DNA from 3 places in the Psychrobacillus syltrankelensis genome. Region 2 is predicted to be linked to each of the others. Evidence: riboswitches for the same ligand, from Rfam matches in the RefSeq annotation. Region 2 holds a riboswitch; each other region holds the start of a gene.
The links. Region 2 has a riboswitch for S-adenosylmethionine ahead of ACTSKG_RS09815 (methionine biosynthesis PLP-dependent protein). Riboswitches for the same ligand answer to the same signal wherever they lie in the genome.
Positions count from the first base shown of each region.

Region 1: linked by a shared signal. The riboswitch ahead of ACTSKG_RS19015 (methionine ABC transporter ATP-binding protein) and the one ahead of ACTSKG_RS09815 (methionine biosynthesis PLP-dependent protein) in region 2 are both predicted to bind S-adenosylmethionine.
Region 3: linked by a shared signal. The riboswitch ahead of metA (homoserine O-acetyltransferase MetA) and the one ahead of ACTSKG_RS09815 (methionine biosynthesis PLP-dependent protein) in region 2 are both predicted to bind S-adenosylmethionine.

Region 1 covers NZ_CM144227.1:3,856,212-3,859,468, reverse strand. Annotated here, with positions in the region: gene ACTSKG_RS19025 (MetQ/NlpA family ABC transporter substrate-binding protein) at 1-206, opposite strand, end outside; gene ACTSKG_RS19020 (methionine ABC transporter permease) at 269-937, opposite strand; gene ACTSKG_RS19015 (methionine ABC transporter ATP-binding protein) at 930-1,955, opposite strand; SAM riboswitch class I at 2,054-2,158, opposite strand; gene ACTSKG_RS19010 (thioredoxin family protein) at 2,205-2,516, opposite strand; gene ACTSKG_RS19005 (toprim domain-containing protein) at 2,527-2,871, opposite strand.
Region 2 covers NZ_CM144227.1:2,035,996-2,039,252, reverse strand. Annotated here, with positions in the region: gene metC (cystathionine beta-lyase) at 1-137, opposite strand, end outside; gene ACTSKG_RS09815 (methionine biosynthesis PLP-dependent protein) at 137-1,255, opposite strand; SAM riboswitch class I at 1,374-1,479, opposite strand; gene ACTSKG_RS09810 (hypothetical protein) at 1,727-1,924, opposite strand; gene ACTSKG_RS09805 (TIGR00266 family protein) at 2,213-3,010, opposite strand; gene ACTSKG_RS09800 (aldehyde dehydrogenase family protein) at 3,179-3,257, shown strand, end outside.
Region 3 covers NZ_CM144227.1:786,419-789,675, forward strand. Annotated here, with positions in the region: gene ACTSKG_RS04055 (aldo/keto reductase) at 1-59, shown strand, start outside; gene metA (homoserine O-acetyltransferase MetA) at 325-1,233, opposite strand; SAM riboswitch class I at 1,318-1,429, opposite strand; gene abc-f (ribosomal protection-like ABC-F family protein) at 1,563-3,257, opposite strand, start outside.

The DNA.
Region 1 (3,257 bases), 1.8 Mb from region 2:
TCTTGGTATGTTTGAATATCAAGCTCAATGCCTTCCTTCGCCAGTATTGGTTTAACTTGCTCTAGAATTTCTGCATGCGGAACATTCGAAGCTCCTACTACTAATTTGGTACTTTCTTTCGCACCATTGCTACTATCTTTAGCACCGCAAGCAGCTAAAGCTAATAAACTTACTGCTAATAATGCTACTACTAATAATTTCTTCATTACATTTCTCTCCTTTTTATTTGTTTAATAAATATATGATCGAGTAAACTCGTAAACACCAATTATCTTTTATCGATTTTAGTTGTAATTACATCACCAATCCATTGAATTATAAATACCACAATCAAGATAAGAATGGTTGCAACTAGCGTTACATCCCCTCTATTACGTTGAAAACCGTCTAGGAATGCAAGAGTACCAAGCCCGCCAGCACCAATAATACCTGCCATCGCTGTATATCCAACTAGCGATATACAGGTAACAGTAATACCAGAAACTAATGACGGTAACGATTCAGGCAATAAAACTTTCCATATAATAGTAGAAGTTTTGGCTCCCATCGATTTAGCTGCTTCCAAAACACCTTTATCAATCTCCCGAAGTCCAATTAGTACCATTCGTGCATAAAACGGTGCTGCTCCAATTACAAGTGCTGGAAACGCAGCATTCGGGCCACGTATAGTACCTACAAGAAATTTCGTTAATGGAATCAATAAAATAATTAAAATAATAAATGGAATAGACCGAAAGATATTTACAAATGCTCCTGTAAGCCAGTTAGCAAATTTATTGGCCCACGCTTGATGTGGACTAGTTAAAAATAATAGAAGTCCGAGTGCTAAGCCAATGACAAATGTTAATAAAGTTGATATTGCTGTCATATAAAGTGTTTCTAGTGCAGCATCCCACATTTTAGGCCAATCAACATTTGGAAAAAGCGTATTAATCATTGTTGATCACCTCTGTATTAACTTTTTGCTCGTGTATGAATCGAATTCCTTCATCGATTGCTCGAGCGTCTCCGTCTAATTGAAGGATTAGTGTTCCATAAGCCCCGCTTTTAGTATGCGATATATTTCCTTGCACTATATTTACTTCTAGATCAAATTGCTTGATTAATCTGGAGAGAATTGGTTGTTCTGTTTGATCTCCAACAAAAACAAGTTTTATCAACTTCCCATTTGGATATAGCTCTCCCAAGTTTTGTATCGTCTGTTTCGCTTGGTTCGTTTCGGAGACCTGTGAAACAAATCGCTTTGTGATGGCTTGCTGTGGATTTTGGAAAACTTCTAATACATCTCCCTCTTCTACCACAAGACCATTTTCCATAACTGCTACTCGGTTACAGATTTTTTGAATGACTTGCATCTCATGGGTAATTAATACGATGGTTAACCCCAATTTTTCATTAATACTTACTAATAAATCTAAAATGGAATCAGTTGTTTCAGGATCAAGTGCAGATGTCGCTTCGTCGCAAAGCAAAACTTCTGGGCGGTTTGCTAATGCTCTTGCAATCCCAACCCGTTGCTTCTGACCACCTGATAATTGGGATGGATAATAATCTCCTCTTCCATCCAAGCCAACAAGTTCTATCAGTTCCTTCACTCGAGCAGATCGTTGTTCTTTAGGTACACCTGCTATTTCAAGTGGAAAAGCAATATTTTCTGCAACTGTTCTTGACCATAAAAGATTAAAATGTTGGAAGATCATGCTAACTTTTTGTCTTATTTGACGCAGCTTAACTTCATTTATGGAAGTAATTTCTTTATTGTTTACGATTATTTGTCCGGAAGTAGGCTTTTCTAATCCATTCAATAATCGGATCATTGTACTTTTACCAGCACCACTGTACCCAATTATCCCAAATATTTCACCTTTTTTTATGTCAAGATTTACATCATCCACGGCGACAATTGTACCTTGTTTCGTACTAAACTTTTTCGAAACATTTTTCAAACTAATCATGCAAATCCTCCTATCTTTCTATTCTTAAAAAATAAAAACCCCTTCTGCAAAAGAGCAGAAGGGGTGTACGTTATCATTCAAAATAACAGTCATCCATTCTCTCATTTCCCAAAGCAATTGCTTTGCGTGACTTGGCACCATTTCATTTTCATGACGGTTGCCGGGCTTCATAGGGCACTTCCCTCCACCTCTCTTAATAAGAGCGACACTATTTAATTGTTGTTAGTAAATCGAATTTTATCACGACATTTAGTTATCGTCAACACTTTTTATTATTTCAAATAAATAAGGTACAGACTGAAATGCGTATACTTTTTTTAGGAGTTTACCATTTTTAGCAATTAACAAACAAGGAACACTTTCAATTTCGTATTCCATTGCAAGATCTCCTAAATAATTAATATTCGCTTGTCCAATTGAGTAGTGCACCAATTCTTCTATTACGAGCATCATCTTAGAAGCTACTTGGCAAGTGCCACACATTGGCGTGTATAAATATAATAGAGAAAGGTCAGAAGCATTTTTAGCCTTCTCCCATTCTTCTCGCGACCATTCATTCACATTCATCATCCTATAGTAAAAATTCTTTTTTCACTTTAATATTAGCACGATGTAATATAGAAGCCAAAACTTTGAGTGGAGTTTTTTCTACTTCACCATTCATCGGACTAATAAATAAATGAATTGCTTCTGGATATTCTTTCCTCACTACAGAGCGAATTTGTTCACCTGATTTATCCGCATCAAGAAAAGCATAGATAGGTACGTCTTCAAAAGGACTTAACAGTTCTTCTAATTTCACATTAGAAATAGTACCATTTGTACAAATGATTTCAACGTCTTCCGCAAGAATGGTTAAAAGTCTCAGTTTATCCGATCTTCCTTCAACAAGAATTACTTTTTCACTGAACTCCATTATCTCCACTCCTCATTCATCCTATCCATTAGTATACGAAAAATCCCCAGATTATATAGTCTGATTGCACCTACAAATTCCATCAGCACCTAAAAGACTGCTATAAGCACCATAAACATGGCTATCAGCGCATAACGCAAGTCTATCAGCACCTACAAATTCCATCAGCACCTAAAACTCTGCTATAAGCACCTTAACCTTGGTTATCAGTGCATAACGCAAGTCTATCAGCACCTACAAATTCCATCAGCACCTAAAACACTGCTATAAGCACCTTAACCTTGCCTATCAGCGCATAACGCAAGTCTATCAGCACCTACAAATTCCGTCAGCACCTAAAACGCTGCTATAAGCACCTTAACCTTGGCTATCAGCGCATAACGCAA
Region 2 (3,257 bases):
AATTCGTCAAAATTTCCTTGATGGAAAGTAGAAGATAAGTAAATAGGAACATTGACTGCACCAATTTTACTCGCTGACCAACCTCTCGTGGAAGCTGTTATTAAACTAGTCTCTAGCTGTTCGTTAGAATAGATCATTATTCACTCACATCACTTTCTAGTTCATTAAATACTTGTCTCAAGTCTGCAATTAAGTCCTCGACTTCTTCAACACCAACTGAGAAACGTAAAAGGCTATTATCTACACCACGGGCTATGCGCTCTTCTTCCGGTATATCTGCATGCGTTTGAGTAGAGGGATATGTAATGAAACTTTCCACTCCACCAAGACTTTCTGCGAAAACAATTAATTGGAGTTTTTCAAGGAAAGGCCCTACCCACTCGCTTTTTTGTAATCGAAATGAAAGCATACCGCCTTTTCCGGGATATAATACATTCTTTACTGCAGATTCGTTTTGCAAAAATTCTACTATCTTTTTCGCATTTATATCGTGCTGGTTCATTCGTAAATGAAGTGTCTTTAATCCTCTGATTAGTAGCCATGAATCGAATGGGGAAAGCACTGCGCCAGATGCATTATGATTTGCATATAATTTTTCACTTAATTCTGTCCCTTTTGCTATAACAAGACCAGCAAGCACGTCATTATGACCTCCAATATATTTGGTTCCACTATGAATGACGATATGTGCACCAAGCTCAATAGGGCGTTGAAAGTAAGGAGTTAAAAAAGTATTATCCACAATTAATAGTAATCGATGCTCTTTAGCTAATTCCGCATATTTCTGAATATCGATCTCCTGCATTAAAGGATTTGTCGGTGTTTCAATAAAGATTGCTTTTGTGTTCTTGGTAATAAGTGATTTTACTTCATCTACGGATGAAAATTTCGCATATGTAGTATGAATATTGTAAGAAACTGAGTACTGATTAAATAGTCGGTACGTTCCCCCGTAAAGGTCTTCTGGAGCAATCAATTCGTCACCAGATCGGAAAAGAGATAATACTAATTGAATTGCAGCCATACCAGAGCTACAGGCAAAACCTGCATCTCCACTTTCTAATTTAGCGATACCTTCTTCTAAAATAGCGCGGGTAGGATTTTTAGTACGAGTGTAATCATATCCTGTTGATTGGCCAATACCACCATGGATGTAAGCAGTTGACAAATAAATTGGCGGGTTAACGGCACCTGTTATCGAATCGCTGTGGTTTCCTAATTGAGCTAATTGGGTTTCTAAACTATTTTTTGACATACAGATTCATCCTCTTCTATTAAAATAATTACGCAAGCGTACAGGGACTGAAACTTCCCAAATAAAAAGAGGATTCTCTAATAAGAAGAGAATCCTCAAAAAAATACTGAAGTTAGTCTTCTTATCTTCAAGACGATGACCGTCTTTTGGAATTAGCACCACACCACTTTTGGCTGGTTGCTGAGACATCCTCGGGCCAATCCCTCCGTCTCTCTTGATAAGAAATAAAATATTAAATTTTCTAAATGTTAAATTTAAAATAGTTTATCACGGGATGGATAATAACACAAGGTGACAAATTAATAAGTATTTTTGTTCAAAGTATTAACTCATTCTGTGAGCAAAATAGAAAAGGACGGAAAGGGGATAAGTCAAGATAGATGGTTGTCCTTTGGTAAGGCTTGAAATATAAAAAAAGGCATGTGCGGTAAATGTCCCGAACATGCCGCGGATTTATTAGTCAACATTTAGCTAATGGAGCATCGGAAGGAAGAATGCAATTGCTCCAAGTACTATAGAAATCCAAGCAAGGAATTTTTGTGGGGAAGTTAAACCAACTAATCCTAAGACAACCGCACCAGCACCAAGTATCATAGGATAATAAAAGAACCCCACAATTGCTAATACAATTCCAATCCAACCAATCCACATACCTAAAGAAGCTTTCATTACTAACACCTCCTTTCCTATACTTAAGAACAATATTTTCATAGAAAAATGTTCTTCCACTAGTATATGAAGAGGAGGTCGATTCTTTATAAACAATTTGCGGAATAAAGTAGAATAAAAGAGTTTTTTACAGAAAACAAAAAAAATTAAGACCATGAACAGATTTGCTGAGTAATATATCTCAAGACTATCCAAGGCACTCCGGAAATGATTGAAAATAGGTTTTGTACTTAAAGGACGTTTGGGCTTTTCTTAAGAAGTAAATAAAAAGTGGCACTAAACAACTATTTATTTTCCTCCTAAAAGGTCAAATAATCCACCAGCGATACTTCCTTCATCCTTTGAGCCTCTACCTAGTGTTTGAGGAGCAGCTGCAAAAACACGGCTCGCTAAGCGGCTAAATGGTAACGATTGAATCCATACAGTACCTGGTCCACGAAGAGTAGCGAAAAACAAACCTTCTCCTCCAAAAAGAGCAGTTTTCACTCCTTTTACCATTTCGATATTGTAATTTACGTCAGAAGTCATCGCTACTAAACAACCAGTGTCTACCCTTAAAACTTCACCAGGCTGTAGTTCTTTTTTATGAATAGTTCCCCCCGCATGAATAAAAGCAAGACCGTCGCCTTCAAGTTTTTGCATGATAAATCCTTCTCCACCAAAAAAACCAGTACCTAACTTACGTTGAAATTCGATTCCAACAGAAACACCTTTTGCTGCAGCTAAAAAAGCTTCTTTTTGACAAATAACCTTACCGCGATATTCACTTAAATCTATAGGAATTATTTTTCCGGGATAAGGAGAGGCAAAATAAGCATGTTTTTTTCCATTACCGGCATTCGTAAATGTAGTCATAAATAAACTTTCGCCTGTTAACATACGTTTGCCTGCACCCATTAATTTTCCCATTAGTCCAGTATCAAATGAACTTGAGCCGTCACCAAAAATGGCTTCCATAGTAATGTCATCTTCCATCATCATTAAGCTACCTGCTTCAGCAACTACAGTTTCTCCTGGGTCTAATTCAATCTCTACAAACTGCATATCATCTCCATGTAATTTGAAATCAATTTCATGATTATTCATGTATATTTTCCTCCCTAATTAATATTTATTTAATAATACGAGAAAAGTAATAAAAAGTTTCAAATTGAAAATTCAAATTTTTCTATTTTTAAAAAGGGTTTTATTAAATAAATAGAGAATGTAGTTAAAAAGGAAGCATTTTCACCTATATAGAAAAGAGGTAGGGAAATGAAGTTAACTAATTTTATCGATGGTAATTGGCAAGAAGTTGGGGAAGTAAATTACACAGCTGTTGTAAATCCTGCAA
Region 3 (3,257 bases), 1.2 Mb from region 2:
CCTTAGAAGTGCAGCTTAGCCTACAAGAAATAAAACAAATTGACCAAATCTTCCAATAATCTTCGAGAAGTTGTCTTTAAGCCATTCAATTGGCTAAAAGACAACTTTTCTATCACTTCCTATGAATGATATATCTCGTTTAATATTGTATTTCCTACTAATAAAAAGTTCATCCTTCTTATATCAAATGGCAGATCGAGACCAATTTGTACTTAAGCGAGACTAAAGTAAATGAAATCGTAACCAATTCTGATAAATTCGAGACTAAATCAAAAATCTGCCTATAATTAGGGGGTAAACATCCTCGGACAGCCCCCCTCAATATTATTCCCACTCAAACGGTGTTTCTTGGTAGACATAATAATTCAACCAATTTGAAAATAATAAATGCGTATGAGAACGCCAAGAATTTATCGGTTGTTTCGTTGGATCATCGTCTGGAAAGTAATTTTTAGGTACATCGATTTCAAGTCCTTTATTCACATCACGATTATATTCATCTGCAAGTGTATCTGCATCGTACTCTAAATGTCCCGTGATCATAATATGTTTTTTATCTTCAGATATAACAAGGAAAACTCCTGCATCGTCCGAATTTGCAAGAAGTATTAATCTCGAATCGTTTTGAATTTCTTCAAAAGATACTGCAGTATAACGGGAGTGTGGAGCATTAAACTCATCATTAAATCCTCGAACTAGATTGTTTGTTAGATCGGAAATTCGATGTGTATATACCCCTGAGCATTTTTGGGGCAAATCATATTTCCCAATACCATAATGATGATACAATGCAGCTTGAGCACCCCAACAAATATGTAAAACAGATGTCACGTTGGTTTTGGTCCAATCCATAATTTGAGTCATTTCTTCCCAATAGTCAACATCCTCGAAAGCTAAGTGTTCAATTGGGGCTCCTGTAATGATCATTCCGTCATATCGTCTGTGTTTTATTTGATTAAAAGTAGTGTAAAACGTATCTAAATGCGTTTTACTTACATTTTTTGATTCATGTGTTGCTGTGTTCAAGAACGTTACATTTACTTGAAGGGGTGTATTTCCTAAAAGTCTTAATAATTGTAATTCTGTTCTTTCTTTTTCAGGCATCAAATTTAAAATAATGATGTTCAAGGGGCGGATGTCCTGAGTGGAAGCGCGGTTCTCATCCATCACAAATATTTTTTCTTCCTTAAGCAATTCAGTAGCAGGTAATTTCTGTGGGATATTAATAGGCATCTATTTTGTCTCCTTTTCCATTTACAAAATAAAAAAACCTCTTTTCTAATGGATAAGAAAAGAGGGTTTCCTTCAAGCTCTTTGTTCTTATCTCTCAAGATCATTAACAATCTTGATGGAAGTAGCACCTTTCTGACAAAGTCAGAGGTTGCTGAAGCGTCATAGGGCCATATCCCTCAACTTCTCTTAATAAGAGTATATTATTTTTATTACTAAAATATAAATTTCATAGTATCACTTTCAGAACATTTAAGCAATAAAGATTAAACAATGACACAAAAATTATTTCGGTAATTAGTTTTCAGTTACTAATCTCAAACTTGAAATTATTAAGACTCAAGCCATTGTTCTATTAACTCTTCTAATTCTTTTTCTTTTACATCTCTGATCGAAAGAAGGTTTTCATATTTTGACCAGTCTTGTTCCTTTTCAATTTGCTTCTTTAACAACAGAACTTCCTCTTCTAAATTCCTAATTACTTCTTCAATCTGTCGAATATTTAGAGGCTTTACTTCGATAAGTTTAGTAAGCCCCTTCTTTTGTTCTATAACTGGGACACTCTGCTTTGACTGTTGCTCCTCCCATTTTACACGGGCCCATTGGTAAGGCCCTTCAAAAGTTGTAAGTTGACCTTGATCTAGCCAAGCAGTTCTTGGAAATAATTTATTTAAAAAGTATCGATCGTGAGAAACAGCTAAAATTGTTCCTTGAAAGTCATCTAATGCATCCTCTAAAACTTCTCTTGAATCTATATCCAGATGATTCGTTGGTTCATCCAACATTAATAAGTTGATATCTTGATGCATAAGCTGGGCGAGTCGCAGGCGCATTCTCTCCCCCCCACTTAAATCACCCACTCTTTTGAATACATCTGGTCCGTAAAACATAAATTTAGCAAGTATGTGACGAGCATCTCCTTCTAAAACATTAACTTCACTTCGAAATACATCAATTAGCTTTTCTTTTGGATTGTTTATTTCAAAGTGCTGAGACAGAAATCCAACTCGGACATTACTGCCTAGACGTACACTTCCTGTATCCACCGATAATTCTTGTAAAAGTGCTTTTAGTATCGTAGATTTCCCTGTACCATTACGTCCAACAATGGCAACACGCTCTTTCCAGTACACGTGTAAATTAGCATCTTGAAGAAGCACTTTTTCCCCATATTTTTTCGATACTTGCTCCATGATGATCACTTCTTTTCCACTTCTAGGAGCTGCCTCAAACGATAAGCTCATCTTTTTAGGGTCTATTAGTGGTTTTCTTACCTTTTCCATTCTTTCTAATGCACGTTCCATATTTCTCGCTTGTCTGTGAAGTCCAGCGTTTGGCGGCACTGCTTCATTAGCCCATATTTTTAATCGTTTAATTGCTTCTTTCATTTTCTTTATCTTTTTTTGTTGTTCTTCATATTGCTGAAACTCGCGCATTAATGCATCTTCTTTTTCGATAATAAAAGATGAATAATTTCCGTGATATAACTTTATTTCTCCATCCTCCAAATCAGCAACTTTAGTAACAACTTGATCTAGAAAGTATCGATCATGTGAAATAATAACTACTGTACCCGAATAGGAAACTAAATATTGTTCTAACCATTCAACTGCAAATAAATCTAAATGGTTCGTAGGCTCATCTAGTAACAATAAGTCTGGTTTCGTTAACAAAAGCTTACCAAGCATTATTTTTGTCTGTTCCCCACCACTTAATGTCGTAAATGATAGATGCACAAAAGAGGATAATTGCAAACCCTCTATTACTTTATTGATTTCCGAATCAATCGCATAGCCGTTACGATTAGTAAACTCCTCTTGAATTTCTCCGTATACTTGAAGTAATTTTTCTAACTCCTTAGGGTCCTCAGTGGATAGCTTTCCTTCAAGTTCTTTCATCTTAGATTGTAATTCTATTAGTTCCTTAAATGCAGAATTTAGTACATCGATGCCGGACACATTATTTGAAAATAATGGAATCTGAGCTAAATAACCAATTTTCGTTCCTTTTTTGAAGTGAATCTTGCC